3 regions of the Bacillus pretiosus genome follow, and region 2 is predicted to be linked to each of the others. Evidence: riboswitches for the same ligand, from Rfam matches in the RefSeq annotation. Region 2 holds a riboswitch; each other region holds the start of a gene.

What was found. A riboswitch is a leader RNA that binds a small molecule or an ion and turns the genes downstream of it on or off. The one in region 2 is predicted to bind thiamine pyrophosphate.
Region 1: it holds a riboswitch for thiamine pyrophosphate, as region 2 does, so the genes downstream of both, thiT (energy-coupled thiamine transporter ThiT) here and ACU8YW_RS02290 (MTH1187 family thiamine-binding protein) in region 2, are expected to answer to the same signal.
Region 3: it holds a riboswitch for thiamine pyrophosphate, as region 2 does, so the genes downstream of both, tenA (thiaminase II) here and ACU8YW_RS02290 (MTH1187 family thiamine-binding protein) in region 2, are expected to answer to the same signal.

The regions. Positions count from the first base shown of each region.
Region 1 covers NZ_CM129593.1:4,634,670-4,641,813, forward strand. The annotation lists gene ACU8YW_RS23970 (lipoprotein BA_5634 family protein) at 1-62, shown strand, start outside; gene ACU8YW_RS23975 (FeoB-associated Cys-rich membrane protein) at 100-267, opposite strand; gene feoB (ferrous iron transport protein B) at 284-2,272, opposite strand; gene ACU8YW_RS23985 (FeoA family protein) at 2,269-2,496, opposite strand; TPP riboswitch at 2,691-2,792, shown strand; gene thiT (energy-coupled thiamine transporter ThiT) at 2,879-3,547, shown strand; gene ACU8YW_RS23995 (sensor histidine kinase) at 3,757-5,607, opposite strand; gene ACU8YW_RS24000 (response regulator transcription factor) at 5,604-6,293, opposite strand; gene srtD (class D sortase, LPxTATN-specific) at 6,333-6,953, opposite strand; gene ACU8YW_RS24010 (LPXTG cell wall anchor domain-containing protein) at 7,042-7,144, opposite strand, start outside.
Region 2 covers NZ_CM129593.1:442,098-449,241, reverse strand. The annotation lists gene ACU8YW_RS02315 (ABC-F family ATP-binding cassette domain-containing protein) at 57-1,601, opposite strand; gene ACU8YW_RS02310 (hypothetical protein) at 1,905-2,678, opposite strand; gene ACU8YW_RS02305 (ABC transporter ATP-binding protein) at 2,745-3,494, opposite strand; gene ACU8YW_RS02300 (ABC transporter substrate-binding protein) at 3,491-4,489, opposite strand; gene ACU8YW_RS02295 (ABC transporter permease) at 4,486-5,259, opposite strand; gene ACU8YW_RS02290 (MTH1187 family thiamine-binding protein) at 5,231-5,551, opposite strand; TPP riboswitch at 5,652-5,753, opposite strand; gene ACU8YW_RS02285 (methyl-accepting chemotaxis protein) at 5,815-7,144, opposite strand, start outside.
Region 3 covers NZ_CM129593.1:756,882-764,025, forward strand. The annotation lists gene ACU8YW_RS03870 (hypothetical protein) at 1-187, opposite strand, end outside; gene ACU8YW_RS03875 (SH3 domain-containing M23 family metallopeptidase) at 193-1,353, opposite strand; TPP riboswitch at 1,623-1,734, shown strand; TPP riboswitch at 1,795-1,897, shown strand; gene tenA (thiaminase II) at 1,980-2,675, shown strand; gene ACU8YW_RS03885 (ABC transporter ATP-binding protein) at 2,644-3,393, shown strand; gene ACU8YW_RS03890 (ABC transporter permease) at 3,393-4,145, shown strand; gene ACU8YW_RS03895 (ABC transporter substrate-binding protein) at 4,142-5,143, shown strand; gene tenI (thiazole tautomerase TenI) at 5,154-5,774, shown strand; gene thiO (glycine oxidase ThiO) at 5,767-6,876, shown strand; gene thiS (sulfur carrier protein ThiS) at 6,892-7,095, shown strand; gene thiG (thiazole synthase) at 7,098-7,144, shown strand, end outside.

The DNA of each region.
Region 1 (7,144 bases), 1.1 Mb from region 2:
GTAAAGAATTCCCTGGCTACAACGGTGTAGAAGCTTCTCAACTTGTAAAAATTAAAAAGTAAAACAAAAAAGCTTTGCGAAATTCGCAAAGCTTTTTTGCTATTTGTGAGCGATTTGCTCCATATCCGGACTACAAGTTTGCGACTGACATGATTTATTTAAAGAACATGCTGCGCATTTTCCCTTTTTACTTCTCTTTACAAAATTAACTAACGTGTATGCTGCATAACCAAAAATGATAGCTCCGATTATAATATTGACCATCACTCTAATACATCTCCTTCTAGAATCCGAGTAAGGATCCAACTTGGTATATAATGAACGTTAATACATAAGCAACAACGAGTGGATAAACGACAGAGAAAATCGTCCACTTCGTTGATCCTGTTTCACGTTTAATAACAGCTACTGTCGCTAAACACGGAACATATAATAAAATAAAGAACATAAATGCATATGCTGATAACGCAGTATAATGTGCTCCCATTACATTTCCAAGCACATCTTCTTTCACCGCATAAATAATTGCCATTGTAGAAACGACAACTTCTTTCGCTAAAAATCCTGTTAAAAGAGATGCTGCAGCTTGCCACGTTCCAAAGCCGAGCGGTGCAAATAGTGGTGCAATAAATCCACCAATCATCGCTAAGTAACTATCTCCCATATCAACACCAAATCCTGATGGACCTGCATAGTTTAATAACCAAATGACAACAGAACCACCGAAGATGAATGTACCTGCTTTACGAACAAATCCCTTACCTTTCTCCCACGTGCTTAGCCATAACGTTTTCGCTTGTGGCACGCGGTAAGGAGGTAGTTCAATGACGAAAATAGACTTTTCCGCTTTTAAAATTGTAAGAGACATAATTTTTGTAACTAATAATGCAAGAACAATACCTGCAACATATAAAGAAAACACAACAGTTGCCTGACTATGAGGGAAGAATACTCCCGCAAATAATGCATATACAGGTAAACGTGCCGAACAAGACATAAATGGTGTTACAAGAACTGTAAGTAAACGTTCTTTTTCTTGTTCAATCGTTCTCGCTGCCATAATACCTGGAACATTACATCCAAAACCGATAATCATCGGAATGAATGCTTTTCCATTTAAACCGAAGAACTCCATAATTCTATCCATAACAACTGCAATTCGCGCCATATATCCTGAGTCTTCTAATAATGAAATGAAAAAGAATAGTGCAAAGATTTGTGGAACGAATACTAATACCGCACCAACACCGGCAATAATACCTTCTGTAACGAGTGCTTGAATAAAATCAGAAGCTCCAACACTTGTGAGCCCAGCCGTTACCCAATCCGTAAGCTGTCCACCAAAAAATTCATCTAACATATCGGATAAAGGTGTACCAATCCACGTAAACGTAACCTGAAAAATAAAAAACATAACTGCTAAAAAGATTGGAAGTCCTAAAATTTTATGTGTAATTAATCTATCAATTTTTTCCGAAAAAGGAATTTTTCCTTCTTTCTCATGCTTCATAACATTTGTTTTTAACTTTTCAATATACGCTTCACGAGTTTTGTAAATGTGCTCTTCCAACGTACAATCAAGTTTTCCTTCTAAGCGAGATCGAATGGCTACAAGTTCCTTATAAATTGGTAATGCTTTCATTTCTTTTTCTACTACTTCGTTATTGCTTAAAAATTGAAGGGCTAACCATCTTGGATGCTTATAATTCGCTGTCTCTAAAAGGGCTATTACCTCTCCAATTCCTTCATCCATCTGTACACCATATGAAATAATGAATGGCTTTTTCTCGTTTTTGTCATTTTCTTTAAGAGTAGCAAGTAGTTCTTCACAGCCTTTTCCACTTCTTGCAACGACAGGAACGACTGTTACACCTAATAGCTCTGATAATCGTTTTACATCAATTACAATGCCTCGTTGCTTTGCCACATCGACCATATTTAATCCGATTGAAACCGGCTTTCCAAACTCAAGTAATTGCAACGTTAAATGCATATTTCTCTCGAATTGCGAAGAATCCACTATATTTAACATATGATGAAATTCGTCTGTTAGTAGAAAATTTGTAACGACACCTTCATCACGCGAAACTGGATTCAAATCATAAACACCTGGTAAATCAATTAATGTTCCTTGCTTATCTTTTAATTTACCAACCTTCTTTTCTACTGTTACACCGCTCCAGTTTCCTACGTATTCATAAGAACCAGTAAGTGCATTAAATAATGATGTCTTCCCTGTATTCGGATTCCCTAGCAAAGCTACCTTATTCACGCTAATTCCACCTTTATCATTTTCGCGTCACAATGACGAATACTAATTAACTGTCCACGACACTCCAATGTACAAGGACCTTTGAACATCGCTTTCTGCTTCATGCGAAGTTCGCTTCCTTCAGAAAGACCGAAAGCAGCCAATCTTCTCTTCAGTAAATGATCTAAAGACTGAACGCTTTTTACTAACACTTTCTCACCGATTTTAATATCTACTAAGCTCATAACCTTCCCCCTCAGAAGAGAATGATAATTATTTTCAAAAAAATTATAGCACACTCTATTTCTCTTGTACTATACCCTTTTGCTTCATATTTATTAACATTTCGCTACAATTCTATTTCAATCATTGTCATACTGTATTCGTTTGCCATTCTCATCCATTTCGCTTACAATAAACAATAGCAAATAAAGAATCTCGTTATCACTGGGGGAGCCATGCCGCTGAGAGGGAACACTTCGTTCCGACCCTTCGAACCTGTTAGTTAATGCTAACGCAGGGATTGTGCAAACGTCCGAAATACATACCTCTTTTTTATTTACGTATTTCGTATCCTCCTATGATATCTATTCTTTTTTGTACAACTTGGATTTAGGGGGAGACAACATGCGTAACACCAATTTACAAGCGATGATCGAATCTGCAATTCTTGCAGCCTTCGCCTTGGTCATCGACATTTTACCATTATCAATCAAACTTCCAACAGGCGGTTCCATTTCATTCGCTATGATTCCTATTTTTATTATTGCATACCGCTGGGGCTTTAAATCAGCTTTCTTAGGTGGTTTAGTTTGGGGACTATTACAAATTGTCGTAGGAGATGCTTACATTTTAACACCTATTCAAGCTTTCATTGAGTACTTCATTGCCTTTGCTTTTATCGGATTTGCTGGCTTATTCTATCGTCCAATTCAAAAAGCACTTTTAACGTCTAATGAAAATAACTTAGAACAATCAAGTTTAGGTACCCGTAAAGAAAAACCTTCATCAAAACAAAACGAAGGTAAGAAAGTCCTTGCTTATATTATCCTTGCTACATTTATCGGTAGCTTTGCTCGCTATTTCTGCCACTTTATTGCTGGTATTATTTTCTGGGGACAATATGCACCGAAAGGTCAATCAGCAGTTCTATACTCATTAATCGTAAACGGCAGTACAATGCTCGGTTCTTTTATTTTATGTACCGTTTTACTTATATTTTTATTTCTTACTTCACCTCGCTTATTCAAGAGCATCAATGCTTATCAAATAAATTCAAACAAAAAGAGCGCTTAATAAGCGCTCTTTTTGTTATATCGTAATATCAATTAAAAATACAATAAATGCACAAAAGAAAATAAATACCATTATACTTAGCCACTTGCTATGCACGGTTCATCGACTCCTTACATAACCTCATTTTCTACCCAGATTATATCGTTTAAAAATAAAGATTAGGTAAAGATAATATGAAAATAAACTAAAAAAAGCGTAGCATGCATCATCTACGCTTTTTTAGGTAAATAAAAGTAAAATAATACACCATCTTCTGTATTTTCTGCCCCATATTCAGCATCGTGCAGTTCTAAAATATTTTTAGAAATAGCTAGACCAAGCCCAGTTCCACCTTGTGAACGGTGGCGAGCTGCATCCACGCGATAAAAACGGTCCCAAATTTTATCTAATTGCTCTTCTTCAATGTGAGTACCTTTATTTTCAATACACACTTTTATACGATCTTTCTCATCTATTGTAGAAATAATAATATCCTCTTTATTCGGTGTATAACGTATGGCATTCGTAATGAAGTTCACGATTACTTGTTCAATCCGACTTTGATTTGCGACTACTTCAAATGAACATATATTTTTATGCACATGAAGTTCTTTTTTCTCTATGTCCACAGAAAGGTGTTCACATATATCTTCAATTACTGTATCGATATAAAATACACCCTTTTTCATTTTATATGTACCTGACTCAAATTTAGCTAACTCCAGCATATCCAAAATTAAAGTATCCATTTTATCTACTTCTCGTTCCATTGCCTGAAAATAGTATTCTTTTTTATGCTCAGCTACTCCATCTTTTAAAATAGAAATACAGCTTTTCATAATACTCAGCGGTGTTTTTAATTCATGCGAAACACCAGAAATAAATTCTTTCCGCGTATTTTCTAACTTTCTTTCCTTTTCAATATCTTGTTCTAGCTGTCCAATATGCGAATGGAGCTTATTAGATAATACATTAATATTTTTCGATAAATCACCAATTTCATCTTTTGAAGTAATCGGTATTTGTTCTGTGAAATCTAAGTGTGCTATTTTCTTCGTCGTATCATTTATTTTTAATAACGGCTTTGCAATTTGTTTTGAATAATAGAACGAAGCTAGAAAAATAAGAACGACTACAAATGCAATGATGTAAATGTAGTAATCTTGCACCATTTGTACAGCTTCATCTACAGGCTGTAAAGAAGCCATCGCATAAATATATGTGACTGATCCGTCTCTTTCTGTTATTGGTTTCATTAATAATTTATATTTTATATCATTTTTTTCATAGTCCATTGTTTTTATTGAATATTCTATTTGATTACTTTCATTTAGTAATACATCCCTTTGAAACTCTTTTATGCTATCTAAGAATAGACTATTTTTATAAATTGGATTTACAAGACCTTTTACATCAGGAAACTGTACTTTCGTAACACGTCCTCTTATGTAAGTATCTAATTCCTGAGCAGATTCTTCCTGAACAGCTGGTTTCTTTTCTTTAACAAGTTGTTCTTGATCCGCTCTCTTTTTCTCCTCATCTAATTTCATTTTCTCCTGAAACGCTTTTTCTAACGGTTTATTAGATCCATTTAAATTTTGCTTACCTAACGCGAAAGAGAATGGAATAAAACTATCACCTTTTTTCACGCCAGAAAAATAAATTTCTTGTCCTAAAAACGGATCTGATAATTTATTATCAATCTCCTCTATATTGACGAGATTGTATAAAGGAATTTTGAATATTTGTTGTCCAAAGCTCTTTTGTTGCCTACGATCTATCGTTACTTCAAAATAAAAATCATCCGCATGTTTTAAATTCCCATTCTGATCTAACGTTGTAATCCACGTATTATTTTCTCTTAAAAAGTCTTGCTCCAGCTTCTGAATTCCTTCTGCACTTCCTGCATAATTCAAATAATTCTTCTCAAAGGAATTTAAATTCACTTTAATATCTTCTACTTTTCGATTCGCATAATATTGTTTAAAAAATATCGTTTGTCCAATAAATATCGTCGCTAAAATTAACATACATAATGCTGTTGTGAGGGCAAATAATTTTAGTACAATCCCCTTTCTCATACATTCCCCTCAAATTTATAACCTGTTCGTACTACAGTTGTAATGCACTTTGCTTTCTCTCCTAATTTATTTCTTAAATTACGAATATGACTATTAACCGTTCGATCGTCACCAGCAAATTCATATCCCCAAATTCTTGAAATGAGTTGCTCTCGCGTTAAAACAATCCCTTGATTTTTCATGAAATACGCTAATATTTCAAATTCAGTATGTGTTAAATTAATGTCTGTCCTATCTACCGTAACAGTGCGCGATGGGAAGTGGACGTGAATACCGTGAATAGATAATGTATCATCTTCATTCTCTAGAAGTTGCTTCGTTACTTTTCTACTTTCTAACAGCCTTTTCGCTCTTGCTAATAAAATTGGTGGGCTATACGGCTTCGTCACATAGTCATCCGCCCCAAGTTCAAATCCAAGTAACGTATCATCTTCATCTACACGTGCCGTCAGCATAATAATAGGAACCTCCGATGTTTTACGAATTCTTCGGCAAACAGACCATCCATCAAGTTCCGGCAACATAATATCTAAAATAACTAAATCAACCTCTTCTTCCTCAAATACAACTAAAGCTTCTTTCCCATCTCTTGCTTCAAACACTACATATTGCTCGCTCAAAAAATAATCTTTTAATATTTCACGCAAAATATCTTCATCTTCCACAATTAAAATGTTTTTTGACATAACTTATGTATCCCCCTTCCGCTTTCAGAAACTATCACTTCATTTTGAATAACTAGCCGTTAACTTCGCCTCGATAATATATCTATCTGGTGCATCCCCTATATAATCAAATGGATAGCAAGTCGTTAGTGTTAATATCGGTTCTTCTTTTTTTATAATAACAGTACGATCATCCGCATGGGTAATCCATATCTTTTGAATTTCGTATGTGTAAGTTTTATTATCATACTCTAAAACAAGAGTGTCTTTTTCTTTTAACTCTCCTAAATCTGTAAAGACAGTATCCCGGTGTCCACTCAGTACAGTATGTCCCCCTCCAGATGGCGTTGTCGTTACATCACTAACGAACATTCCAACTCCTTTCTTCAACGTTGCATCATCCGCTCCCCAGTATATAGAAAACTTCTTCTTTATTTTCAGTATATTTAACAGTGCAACCTTTTCTCCTTCTTTATGTTCTGTTTGAGAAGAAGGTACTTGGGAAGTTACAGGTGTTTCGTAAGAAAGTTGATTATGTTGTATATTTTCAAGCCTCTTTAATTTTTCTTTCGTTAATTGTTGAGCAGAGCTTTTTCCTTTATACCATTCCATAGCGTAATATGATCCCATAAATAGCCCTATAGCCATCAATATGATACCGATATAATTGAGTAACTTCATGTTCATCCCTCCATGCCAAAAATGGTAGGAATAACCTACCATTTTTAATATATGAAATTATTCCATTCTTTATAGGACAATATTTTATTTACGCCTTAACTTTATTGCGACGATTCAAACCAAATAATGTCCCTATCCCTACAAGACATGCGCTTAGTGCCATCATTGCTACATTATTAGATGCTGTGTTT
Region 2 (7,144 bases):
AAATCATGTTAATCACAAAGAAAAGGCATTAGCTTATACAAGCTAATGCCTTTTCTTTATTCATATCGTTCAGCATCCCATTCTTCTATATTCCATACTTTTGTTATCCATGCTTCATAGAAAGAAGGCTCATGTGAGACAAGTAAAACTGTTCCTTTATATTGTTGTAACGCTTCCTGCAAAGACTTCTTTGTTTCTATATCCAAATGATTAGTCGGTTCATCTAAAATTAAAACATTGCTTTTCGTTACGATAAGTTCACATAAACGTACTTTCGTTTGTTCCCCGCCGCTTAATAAACGAATAGGTTTTAATACATGTTCTTCTTTCAATCCACACTTTGCTAATGCTTGGCGTACTTCTTTCTTTGTCATATCTGGTCGTTCTGCCCAAACTTTTTCTAATGGTGTTGTTTCTGAAGCAAACTCTTCCTGCGCAAAATAAGCAGGATTTACTCGTTCTCCAATAGAAATTGAACCGCTTAGCGGCTTTATTTGACCTAATAACGTTTTTAACATTGTCGTTTTTCCAATTCCATTATGACCAACAATCGCTATCTTTTCTCCTTTTTTTACTTGCAAATTCAATTCTGGACATAACGGAGAACTATATCCTATCCTTAGTTTTTCAGCCTGTAATATGCGACTAACTGGCTCCTCATAAACATTGAAATCAAAACGGGATCGAGGTACATGATTAACCTTTTCAACCCTTTGCATTTTCTCCAATACTTTCTCTCGACTTTTGGCCTGTTTCGCTTTTCGAATTTTATTTTTTTGAATAAATGTTTCTAACTGAGCAATTTCTTTTTGCTGTTTCGCATGCGCCGATTGTAATTGTTTCCTTTGCAATTGATAACTTTGCACAAATTTTTCATAATTTCCTACGTACCGCTTCACTTTCCGTTCTTCTAGATGATAAATAACATTCGTAATACTGTTCAAAAATACTTCGTCATGTGAAATGATCACATAAGCTTTTTCATACAGTCTCAAATACGATTGCAACCATTCTATATGGGCTGTATCTAAATAATTTGTTGGCTCATCTAGCAATAAAACATCAGCTTTTTCTAAAAGGAGCTTCCCAAGTAATAACTTTGTTCGCTGTCCTCCACTTAACTTTGAAACATCCTTTTTCAACCCTATTTCAAATAAACCTAAACCGATTGCTACTTCTTCAATTTCTGTATGAATTTGATAGAAATTAGAGCTTTCCAATATAGTTTGTAATTCTCCATACTTTACTAACAGTTTTTCTACTTCTCCTGCTCCATTCATTTCTTCAGCAATTTTTAACATTTCGCATTCAATCCTATACAAATTAGAAAATGCACTTTGTAAGTATCCTTCAATTGTTATCCCCTCTTGTAAATCCATATGCTGCTGTAAAAAACCTATCTTCACATGTGGAAACCATTCAATGTTTCCGTCATCATGTATAAGTTCTCCTGTTAAAATCCTTAACAAGGTTGATTTTCCAATTCCATTTTTCCCAACTAACCCAACATGCTCGCCCTTTAATAGTCGAAAACACGCATTATATAAAATGGTTTTCTCACCATATGAATGACTTAAATTTTCTACTGTTAATATACTCATTTTTTTCTCTCCTCTACTTATGGTTCATAAGCTAAATAGAGAGCAACAGTAAAAAGCCTTATTTAATTGTGCATATAAAAAATGGGTAAGGTGAATACACCTTACCCATTACATATTATCGTAAAAAAGGATTAAGGTTCTTTACCTGCTGTCTTCAATTTAGCTTAATCGTTAAAAATGGGCAGACTTCTCCCGTATCAAGCTAAAACCATTTGAAGAACAGTTGATAAAGTCATTTTATCCTTTCACTCCTTTAACATTTGTTATATTAAGAGTATAAACTACTCTGTTATATTCTATTCTCTATTTTTTCTTTTGTTCCTTCTCCGTTTTTTCATTTTCTGCGTAAATTTCTTTATACATCTTTTCTAATGCATATGGACTTGTAAAGATGAGCGTTAACGATTTCCAAATATAAATTCTTCTTTGTAATTCTATTCCGTACTCTTTACTAACCATATTTTTCACTTCTGGAATATGCTCTTCGTTTTGAAATTGTTGTACAGACTTCAATTCATTCTTTTTAAAATCTGTTAAAAATCCTATTACAGATCGTCCATGTTCCTGTGACCTTTCTTCTAAATCAAACTGAATTGAATGAACAAAACCTAAAACGTGAAAGATTTGAGCATGTAACCCGACAACAGCACGCTGTTCCATTAAGTTGTAGCACTCTCTTTTTAACTCTTCTACCATTTCTAAAGAATTTCTATTAACTGTTCTTTTGCTGACAAACATAATTTTTAAAATATGAGCGACTGCCCCCATACTTTTTAATATACTCTCTAAAACTTCTACCGCGTCTTCCACATAACCATTTGAAATTATAGAATGAATAAATTCATCTAATACCACTTGAAACTTTTTAATTAAATGTAAATCGCGTAATTCTGGAACATCTTCTCTCAATTGATTCCGGCCTTGAACCCACTTTAAAACTTCTGTCATTTCTTCTTCTTTTAATTCATGATGTTCCATACCATACTTCATTAATAAAATATGATTTTTTAATAAGGACTTTCCTTCTTCAAGATTATCCGGCGTTAATGAATCAACTATTTGCTCTATAGATTTCATCTTTCTCCCCCTATATAAAAAAGCCTCTTAACAGTAATTATACTAAAAACTGTTAAGAGGCTTTTTCTATTTTTTCATATAAGGAGCTAATACTCTCAGAATTTCTTCCTTATCCTTCTTTAACTCAAGTGATGTTAACATATCCATCGTTCTTGGTCTAGGTAATTTCACTTGTACCTCTCCAACTATTGATGCTGGTCTTTGAGATAAAATAAATACGCGATCCGAAAGTAAGATTGCCTCATCTAAGTCATGTGTAACCATAACGATTGTTTGCTTCTCTTGGTGCCAAGAGTTTAAAAGCCAGCTATGTACTTCCATTTTTGTAAAGGCATCTAATTTTCCAAAAGGCTCATCAAGTAGCATAATTGGCTTTTCACATAAATATGTGCGCAAAAAACTAATTCTTTGACGCATACCACCAGACAATTCATCTGGATAATGGTCTGCATATTCATCTAGTTCAAATTGCTTTAATGCTTCCATTCCCTCTGTCAGCCTTTGTTTTTTCGGTTTCCCTTCGATTTCCAATGGAAGAACTATATTTTGCAAAGCTGATCGCCAAGGTAGTAATAAATCCTGCTGCGGCATATAACTTACAACATCTTGCTCTTGTACGTGCGTATCCTTATACGTTACATTTCCACTTGTTGGTTTTTCAACATTTGCAATCATATTTAATAATGTGCTTTTCCCGCAACCACTCGGTCCTACAAAGGAAACGAACTCTCCCTCTCGTATAGAAGCACCAATATTTGCTAATACATTCTTTCCATCAAAAGCTTTTACAATCTCTTTTATTTGTAATCCACTCATTTTTCACTTGGAAGGAACTCATTTGTAAAGGCATCTTTCACATCAATTTTCTTCTTAATAACTTTGTTATCATATAAGAAATTCATGTAATTCGTCCAAACTTCTTCCTTCTGTACTCCCCACGTTTTTGCATCATCTTGATATTTCGTACTTAACCATTTTTGACTTTCTTGTACTAATTCTTTATTCACATCTGGAACTGCTTTAATTAAAATATCAGCAGCTTCTTTCGGTTCTTTAATTGCAAAATTATAACCTTCTGTCGTTGCACTCATAAACTTTTTCACAAAGTCTTTATCTTGCTTCGTATGTTTTTCACTCGTAATAATAACAGGACTATAGAAATCAAGCGCTGGGTCTAAGTCTTTCACCATAATCGTATTTAACTCTTTTCCTTGGCGCTTCGCTTCAATTCCATCCCATCCGTAATATATCCATTCAAAGTCTGCATCACGACCGATTGATTTAAAGAAATCTGTTTGTCCTAAGATGATTTTTTCAACTTTATTAAAATCAGCTTGATGCTTCTCCATGATTGTCTTCAACGTTGCTTCTTCTGCTGGTCCTCCCCAGCCGCCGTAACGTTTACCTTCAAAATCTTTTGGTGACGTCATATTATCTTTTTTAAGTGATGCAAAAGCTGAAGTGTTATGTTGAATGATTGCTCCTATAGATACAACAGGAATACCTTCCACACGAGCCAACGTTACATTTTCTTGTGCGCTTATTGCGAAGTCAGCTTTTCCGGAAGCTATCATTTGCTCCGCTGTCACATTATCACCTGGCTGAATAATTTCTACATCTAATCCTTGCTTTTTATAATAATCTTTCGCTTGCGCTACATATAGGCCAGTATGATTCGTATTCGGAAACCAATCTAATACTACTTTTACTTTTTGATCTTTACTTGCACTTTCTTCTTTCTTCGCCGGATTACATCCAGCTACACCTACTGCTAATAAGGCAGCCAACATAACTTTTAAACCTTTTTTCATTTTCTGCCGTCCTTTCTATATATCCATGGTGCTGTTATTCTTGCCATAAACTCCACAATAAAATACAGACATAATGTCACCATAACAATAATTGCCGCCACACCAAATACTCGGGCTGTTAGAAAGGATTTTGTAGCTCTTGTAAGCATAACTCCTAATCCTTCGCTTGCACCGAGCCATTCCCCAATAATTGCTCCCATTACGCTATATGTAACTGCAATTTTTAAACCTGAGAAAAAGTATGGCAGCACTGCTGGAAACTTTACTTTCTGGTAAACTTGCCATTTCGTTGCCTTCATCGTTTGCAACAAATTCAACATATTTTTATCTACCGTTTGAAAACCTTCTAAAATGCTGAGCGCAATCGGGAAGAAACAAACGAGTATTACTACCATTACTTTCGGTAGCATTCCATATCCAAACCAAATAATAAATAACGGTGCAAGTACAACGATTGGAATCGTTTGCGAAATAACAAGCAACGGATTTATTAAAATACGAAATAAAGGGATAACATCCATAATAATTGCAATACTTGTCCCAATTAAAATCGCAAAAAACAGTCCGATTAGAACCTCTTGTAACGTTTGCATCATATTCGGTAATAGTAAATCTTTCATTCCAATTAATTCTTGAACAATGGCAGAAGGCTTCGGTAAAATCCACGGTTCAATTTTAAATAATGAAACAGATCCTTCCCATATCGCTATGAGAAGGATAAGCCAAATTGTTGTAATTATTTTAGATTGCTTCTGGTTTTGCATATTCATCACGGTACTTCCAAACCTTTTCATCTATCGTTACACCAGTGCTTGGACGATAATGGATTTTAATAGAAGTAATCACTTCTTCTGCTCCAGCATCCACACAAGCTTGTTGCGCACGTTTAATGATATCAAGAAGTACATCTAATTCTCCTTCCAGCGTTGTTTCCATTGCCCCTACTTCATAACGAACTCCCGATTGTTGTACAACTTCAATTGCTTTATCAACAACAGAATACACATCTTTGTTCTTCGCTTGTGGTACTACTGAAAATGAAATTGTAACTTGTTGTGACATAGTAAAATCCCCCTTATAAAATGAAATATTAAAACAAGAAAAGGCTTTCCTACTGCGTAGGAAAGCCTTGTATGCAAGTTATTATAGAATAACATATGCTACATCACTTTAAGTAACTCCCTACGCTGGCATTATCCAGATCAGGTTGAGGGTCGATGTTTGTTTACATCCTCTCAGCCAATTGGCTCCCCGGTCCTTAATTCGTTTTCATTGTAGCATGATTTATTTTATTGAACAAACAAAAGCACGTATAATCATTTCATTTAACTTTTGAATTCCCCTATTAACTCTTGTAACTCCTGTGAAAGCCAGCTTAAAGAACTAGCTAATTCAGCTATATCTTGTACAGACATTTCCTGTTCTTTCATACTTTCTTCAATATTATTACTACTATTTGCATACTTATTTGCAATAAGTGATAGTTCATTTACAACACGAACAATATTTTGGCTATTTTGCAATATATCACTTGAATTGCTAGAAACAACTCTAACTTGATTTGTAACAGATTGTGCTGATTTTGAAATTTTTTCAAAGAAAGCACCACTACTTTGAAAAAGTTTAATTCCGGATTCTACTTCTTTTGAAGCTTTTTGTATTGAAACAACAGCTTCTTCCGTTTCAACTTGTGTTTCCCCTATTAATTTCGCTATATCTTTTGCTGATGCTTCCGTCTGCTCTGCTAATTTACGCACTTCATCAGCAACAACGGCAAATCCCTTTCCGGTTGCCTCAGCACGTGAAGCTTCAATAGAAGCATTTAAAGCTAGCGAATTCGTTTGATTTGAAATACCTGTAATTACATTTACAATATCACTAATTTCTTTTGATCTTGTTTCCAAAGAATGAATGATAGAAGATAAATCTTGTACTGCATTTTGTATTATTTTCATTTGATTAATCGTCTGTTCAATAACACCATTTCCTTTTACTGAATGATGCGTCGTACCTTCAGACTCTTTCGCCATTTGTTTTGCAATATTAGTTATCTCTTCCATCCTATCTTCCATTTCATATACAATACCTAAATACTTTGGTACTGAAGTTTCTTGTGATTGAACGCCAGCCCTTAACTCAACTATAGAACTTACGATTCCTTGGACTGCCATACTATTCTCTTTCGTACTCACTGACAATTCTTGCGAAGATGAGGAAACCTGTTCTGCTGTCTGCTTCACTTTATCTATAATTCCTTTAAACTTCTCAATGGTATTATTAAAATACGCATTAATAATACCAATATCATCTGGTCTTTCCTCTAATTTAATACTTAAATCACCTTCACCGACTCTGCGCAATCCTTCACGTAAATCCCGCAATGGAGCAAGTGCGTTACGCACAATTAAGAATTGAATAAAAGTTGCAATTAAAACAGAAATACAAATAAACATTAAACCTTGTATAATGAACTTTTCTTTTGTACTAGGAACAATAGAAGCATCTACATCAGCTGCAACAAGTGCCACAATATTACCTTCTCCATCTTTAATTGGCTCTAATATCGTTACCCATGTTCCTAATGCGTCTTCATATACTTCTGTCATGTTTGCTTTTTTTGTGCTCATTACTTTATCATATGCTTTCATCCAAAGG
Region 3 (7,144 bases), 310 kb from region 2:
CATTATATATATGAGCAATTTTTTGTTTTAGTTGTACTTGAAAGGATTCCATCATAATTTCTAAAGTAACAAAAGCAATGATAATAGATAAAAATACAGTGTTTGTATTGTAAATGATTAAACAACAGATTAAACCTAAAAAGGCGAAGTATTCAATTAAGAGAGGTATATTGATATTGCGTTGCATACAATTTACCTAACTAAATATGGCAGTGGGTTTACTGCATTTGTTTTTTCAAAATTCCATTCTCCATTGTGTAATTCAAAATGAAGATGTTGCCCGTATGAATGACCTGTGTTTCCCATATGACCTACTAATTGTCCAGCTTGTACTTGATCACCAGCTTGTACAGTGCGATCTTTCATGTGTGCATAGACTGTTGTATATAATTTCCCGTTTATTTGATGGGCGATGAACACAACATTGCCATAGCTAGCTGAATAATATGATTTCACAACTTTACCTGCAGCTGCCGCCTGGATTGAGACATTACCTTGAGCCGCAATATCTATACCATAATGCATTTGTTCCCAACGTATATCAAAGGTTGAGCTAATTCTTCCTTGAGTAGGGAATTTGAAAACTGCTGGAATGGAAGTAGGTTGAGCCGTTTGAGCTTGTGATTGCATTTGATTTTGCACCACATAATGTTTTGCCACGTATCCGTATCCTGTGCCAAAACGAATTTTATACCAAGTTCCTACAGTTTCCACTACTTGTATTTGTGTACCATTTTGTAATGAACCAAGTAGTGCACCACTTGTACTAGCGTTGCCACGTACATTAAGTTTAGGTGTTGCAACTGTGTATTTCGTATTAGTTTGAACTGTGATGCCTTTTACTAAAGGCTGTGAACCATTAGATACGAATGCTTTTTGTACGTAACCTGTTTTGCCATTATGTAAAATTTTATACCACTCGCCTTGTTCTTCTTGAATGGTAACGAATTTCCCATTTGGTAATACATCTAAAATTGAAGATTCTAAATTAGGTTCAGAACGAACGTTTAATGCATTGGCATTAACGATGTATTGATTATTAGATTGAAGTTTGTTTTTTAGTAGAATAGCATCTTTTTGTACGTAACCTACTTTATTATTAACAGATACTTTATACCAGCCATTAGTTGTTTCAAGTATGTTTACCTTCGTATTAAAGCGAATTGTATCAATTGATGAGCTATTTGCGTTATCTTTTGTATGTAAGGCTACTTGATCGACTTTGACATATCCAGTTTTCACATTAGATAATTGTTCAGCGTTGGCTGTTTGTACATTTGTTTCTCCCATAGAAGGAAGTAAAGAGGCAATTGCGACAGTAGTTGCTGTTAAAGCAGTAGCTTTCATATTCATATAATAGAGACCTCCTCTAGTTGTATAGTTGTAATTTTATTATAGTATAAAGATATAATATAGTGGGTGTATTCACATAAATGTAATATGAAATCAATATAAAAATAAATTTTTTGAGGATAATGATTCCTTTTTATCCAATTAATTAGGATAATAATTTCTAAGATAGAATATAAGTATTATATAGTTTTGTTATTTTGTTGACAATTGGGAAAATTAAAACAGTTGATGATGTCTTATTACGATGTTATACTGACAGTGTTAATTTCATAGTTTGCTAGGAGAGCTGGTGTTGCCAGCTGAGAGTAGGCCGTAAGCCTTTGATCCTTTTCATTACCTGATCTAGATTATGCTAGCGTAGGGAAGCAATTCGGACACTAATAATGAGTCCCCGTTTCTTTGCGTATAGAAACGGGGCTTTTTTGTTTGAAAATTTCATATTGAAACCACTAGGGGTGCTTGTTGTGCTGAGAGAGGAATAATCCTTAACCCTTACAGACCTGATCTAGGTAATACTAGCGAAGGGAAGTGGAACAACGAATAAATTATAATTTTATTTGCTGTAACCACTTCTTATTTAGAAGTGGTTTTTTATTTAGATATATAAATTGAAAGGGGATAGAGAAATGAAATTTTGCGATAGATTATTAGAAACTGTACAACCAGTTTGGGAGATGAGTCATAATCACCCGTTTGTAGTAGGTATGGGAGATGGCACGTTAGAAAAAGATAAGTTTCAGTATTATATTATTCAAGATTATTTATATTTGTTAGATTATGCAAAGCTATATGCGATTGGTGTTGTAAAAGCAACGAATCCACAAGTAATGGGGAAATTTGCTGAACAAATTGATGGCATATTAAATAGAGAAATGACGATCCATAAACAATATGCAAAAAGACTTGGTATTTCTATAGAGGAGATAGAATCTGCAAAACCATCTGCTAAAAATTTAGCCTATACAAATTACATGATGTCTGTATCTCAAAATGGCACACTTGCGGAATTAATAGCAGCACTTCTTCCATGTATGTGGAGTTACTGGGAAATTGGAAAGCGTTTAAACGATATTCCTGGAGCAAGAGATCATGAGTTCTTTGGTGAGTGGATTCAAGGATATAGTTCAGAAGAATACGGTAGCCTTTGTATTTGGTTAATAGATTTATTAAATGAAATGGCAGTTGGAAAGTCTGACAAAGAGTTAGATCGATTAGAGGAGATATTCCTATATTCCAGTCGATTTGAATATTTATTCTGGGATATGTCCTATCGTAAGGAGATGTGGGGATTTGAGGAGCAAGAACATACTACAGTTTCATAATGTTTCTTTTCATTATGATGAGAAAACAATCATCAATGAATTAAATGCTTCTATACAAGATAAAGAGTTTGTAAGTATTATCGGACCGAGTGGATGCGGGAAAAGTACTTTATTTCGCCTTATTACAGGTTTAGAAGAGGTGAGTACTGGACAGATAGAGCTGACAGAAACAAAGAGCCATCCTGTAGGCTATATGCCCCAAAAAGATATGCTCCTGCCATGGAGAACGATTATTGAGAATGCTGCCCTGCCGCTAGAGTGCCAAGGTGTACAGAAGAAAGAAGCGCAAATAAAGGCAAAGGAACTGTTACATAAATTTGGTTTACAAGGGTATGAGACAAAATATCCGAAAGATTTATCTGGTGGTATGAGGCAACGCGTATCTTTCATTCGAACTTTATTAACAGGCAGGGAGATATTGTTGTTAGATGAACCGTTTAGCGCGTTGGACGCTTTAACGAAGGCATCTTTGCAAGAATGGTTGTTTGAACAATGGAAAGAGTGGGAAAAAACAATTTTATTTATCACTCATGATGTGGAAGAAGCGTTGTTTCTTTCTAATCGAATTTTAGTAGTAGAGCAGCAACCGATAACTACTTTAACCGAGAGGGTTGTACCACTTGATCGTAATCGAACAAGAAAAGATTTATATAAGCCTGAAGTGTTAGCGCTTAAAGATGAGCTTCTTAGTATGTTACAAAGGCAGGTACTCGTATGATGAACCGGTTGAAGGAGCTATTACCTGCCCTTACACTTACTAGTATTTTACTTGCCTTTTGGGAAGTAGGCGCAAGAATCATAGACGAAATGTACATTTTACCGTCACCGTCTGCAATTGTGATGAAGATATGGAAACTAAAAGATATATTATTTACGGTTCATTTGCCGGCAACCTTATCCGTCGTTTTAATAGGGGTGGCTATTTCTATCGTACTTGGGGTAGGGCTAGCGATGTTAATGAATGCGAGTAATTGGATGGAGAGAGCATTTTATCCACTATTAGTTGCCTCACAAACGATTCCGATTACAGCGCTTGCTCCGCTCTTCGTTTTATGGTTTGGATATACGATTTGGAGTAAGGTTGTTGTTACTGTTTTAATTACGTTTTTCCCAATTGCGGTCAATACGTATGATGGACTACGCAGTACGAAAAAAGAATGGGAGGAGCTATTAGTTACGTATGGGGCAACGAAAAAAGATGTTTTTCTTAAATTAAAATTGCCGTCTGCTCTTCCTTATTTTTTCTCAGCTTTAAAAATTGCAGTTCCGCTTAGTGTAATTGGGGCAGCAATTGGTGAATGGCTCGGTGCACAAGCTGGGCTAGGGTATTTCAGTAAAAGAATGATGACGCAGTTAGACGGCGCAGGTGTATTTGCACCCATTGTATTGTTATCATTATTAGCTATTTTCTTCGTCATACTTATTTCGATTTTAGAAAAGAAATTTATTAGTTGGAGGAAGCATGCATGAAATTTTTAAAACGCATCTTTGTGTTGACATTATTAGTTGCAATGATTACTGGATGTTCTAGTAATTCAGCGTCAGATAAGGGGAAAAAGGAAAAAGAAATAACGGTCATGCTTGATTGGTACCCAAATGCGGTACATAGCTTTATTTATGCAGCAATTGAAAAAGGCTATTTTAAAGAAGAAGGAGTAAAGGTGAATATAAAATTCCCTTCTAATCCGACTGATCCATTAACTTTAGCAGCTGCAGGAAAAGTAACGGTTGGCTTATATTATCAGCCAGATGTTGTCATGGCAAAAGCAAATGAACAAATTCCAGTGAAATCAATTGGAGCTGTCGTACGTTCACCATTAAATCATGTTGTATCGCTGAAATCAGCAGGCATTCAATCGCCAAAAGATTTAGAGGGGAAAACAGTTGGCTATTCTGGAACACCTTTAAGTGAGATGTATTTAAAAACGATGGTAAAAGAAGCTGGTGGTAATCCAGATACAGTGAAAGTAGTCGATGTTGGCTTTGATTTAGTACCGGCATTAATTACGAAAAAAGTGGATGCGGTAACAGGGGCATACATTAACCATGAAGTACCTGTTATGCGTCATGAAGGTCATGAACCAGCGTACTTTAACCCAGCAGATTACGGTGTACCGAATTACCATGAGCTTGTATTTGTAACAGGTGATAAAACGTTGAAAAAAGATAAAGAAGCGTTACAAGCCTTCTTACGTGGTACGAAAAAAGGCTATGATTTCATGAAGAAAAATCCAGATGAAGCATTAAATATTTTATTAAACCATCAAGAAAAAGAAAACTTCCCGCTTGTACCAGAAGTTGAAAAAGAGAGCATGAAAATTTTATTAGAGAAGATGGAAACGAAAGATGAGCCATTCTTATCGGATTCAAAAGAGTCATGGGAGAAACAAAATAAATGGCTGAAAGATAAAGGAATGACGAAAAAAATCGTTCCGGCCGATGAGTTATTCGAAAATATTTTAAAGTAGGCGAATGAATATGAAAAATGAGCTTCATGTAATCTCAAATGGTCACATGTCATTCGAAGAGTTAGTGAATGTAGCGATGCAAATTGAAAGTGAGGTTGACTATTTGCATATTCGTGAGCGTGAGAAAAGTACGAAGGATTTGTATGAAGGTGTGGAAAGTCTTTTGAAGAAAGGCTTTCCGGCATCAAAAATAGTGATAAATGATCGAATTGATATCGCTATTTTATTAAACATTCCACGCGTGCAGCTCGGATATCGAAGCGCAAATGTAAGGTCAGTGAAAGAAAAGTTTTCTTATTTGCATGTCGGCTATTCTGTACATTCTTTAGAAGAGGCGATCGATGCATTTAAGAATGGAGCGGATTCACTCGTCTATGGTCATGTATTTCCGACAGATTGTAAAAAAGGTGTACCAGCGAGAGGGCTTGAAGAGCTTTCAGACATTGCAAAGTGTTTATCCATACCGATTACAGCAATTGGAGGAATCACCACGGAAAACACTAGGGATGTTCTTGCTAACGGTGTCAGTGGTATTGCTGTTATGTCTGGGATTATAAGTAGTAGTAACCCGTATAGCAAAGCGAAATCTTATAAGGAATCAATAAGAAAGTGGGCGGAAAAACATGTGTAAGAAGTATGATGTAGCAATAATTGGCGGTGGTGTAATTGGTAGTTCAGTTGCACACTTTCTAGCAGAAAGAGGGCATAAAGTAGCGATTATAGAGAAGCAAAGAATCGCATCTGAAGCTTCGAAAGCAGCTGCTGGTTTACTCGGGGTTCAGGCAGAATGGGATGCATATGACCCGTTATTTGAACTTGCTAGAGAAAGCCGTGCTATATTTCCACAACTTGCAGCAGTTTTACGTGAAAAAACAGGCATCGATATTGGGTATGAAGAGAAAGGCATTTATCGCATTGCCCAAAATGAAGATGAGAAGGAAAGAATTCTTCACATTATGGATTGGCAGCAGAAAACAGGTGAAGATTCTTATTTTCTAACGGGAGACCTTTTACGAGAGAAAGAGCCGTTTCTATCGGAGTCAATTATAGGTGCTGTATATTATCCAAAAGACGGTCATGTTATTGCACCGGAGCTTACGAAAGCATTCGCACATTCCGCATCATTCTCGGGTGCTGATATATATGAACAGACAGAAGTGTTCGATATTCGTATTGAAAATAATAAAGTGACTGGGATTGTTACAAGCGAAGGTATTATCGCGTGCGAGAAGGTTGTGATTGCGGGTGGTTCATGGAGCACGAAGTTACTAGGTTATTTTCACCGTGAATGGGGTACATATCCAGTTAAAGGAGAAGTAGTAGCGGTAAGAAGTAGAAAACCACTTTTAAAGGCGCCTATTTTCCAAGAAAGATTTTACATTGCCCCAAAGCGTGGTGGACGTTACGTAATTGGAGCAACGATGAAGCCTCATACGTTTAATAAAACAGTGCAACCAGAAAGTATTACTTCTATATTAGAGCGTGCTTATACAATATTGCCAGCTTTAAAAGAAGCAGAGTGGGAAAGCACATGGGCAGGATTAAGGCCACAATCAAATCACGAAGCTCCTTATATGGGAGAGCATGAAGAAATAAAAGGTTTATATGCTTGTACTGGACATTATCGAAATGGCATTTTATTAAGCCCGGTTTCTGGTCAGTATATAGCTGATTTAATAGAAGGAAAGCAGGAGAATCATTTGCTAGATTCATTGCTTTCTAAACCGGTTTAGAAAGGGGATGGAAGTTTGAATTTAAAAATTAATGGTAATCAAATGAAAGTGCCAGAGAGTGTAAAAACAGTAGCTGAGCTACTTACACATTTAGAATTAGATAACAGAATTGTAGTAGTAGAGCGTAATAAAGATATTTTACAAAAAGATGATCATGCAGATACATCTGTTTTTGATGGAGACCAAATTGAGATTGTAACTTTCGTAGGAGGCGGTTGATTATGTTAAACATTGGACCATTTTCATTTCATTCTAGACTTTTATTAGG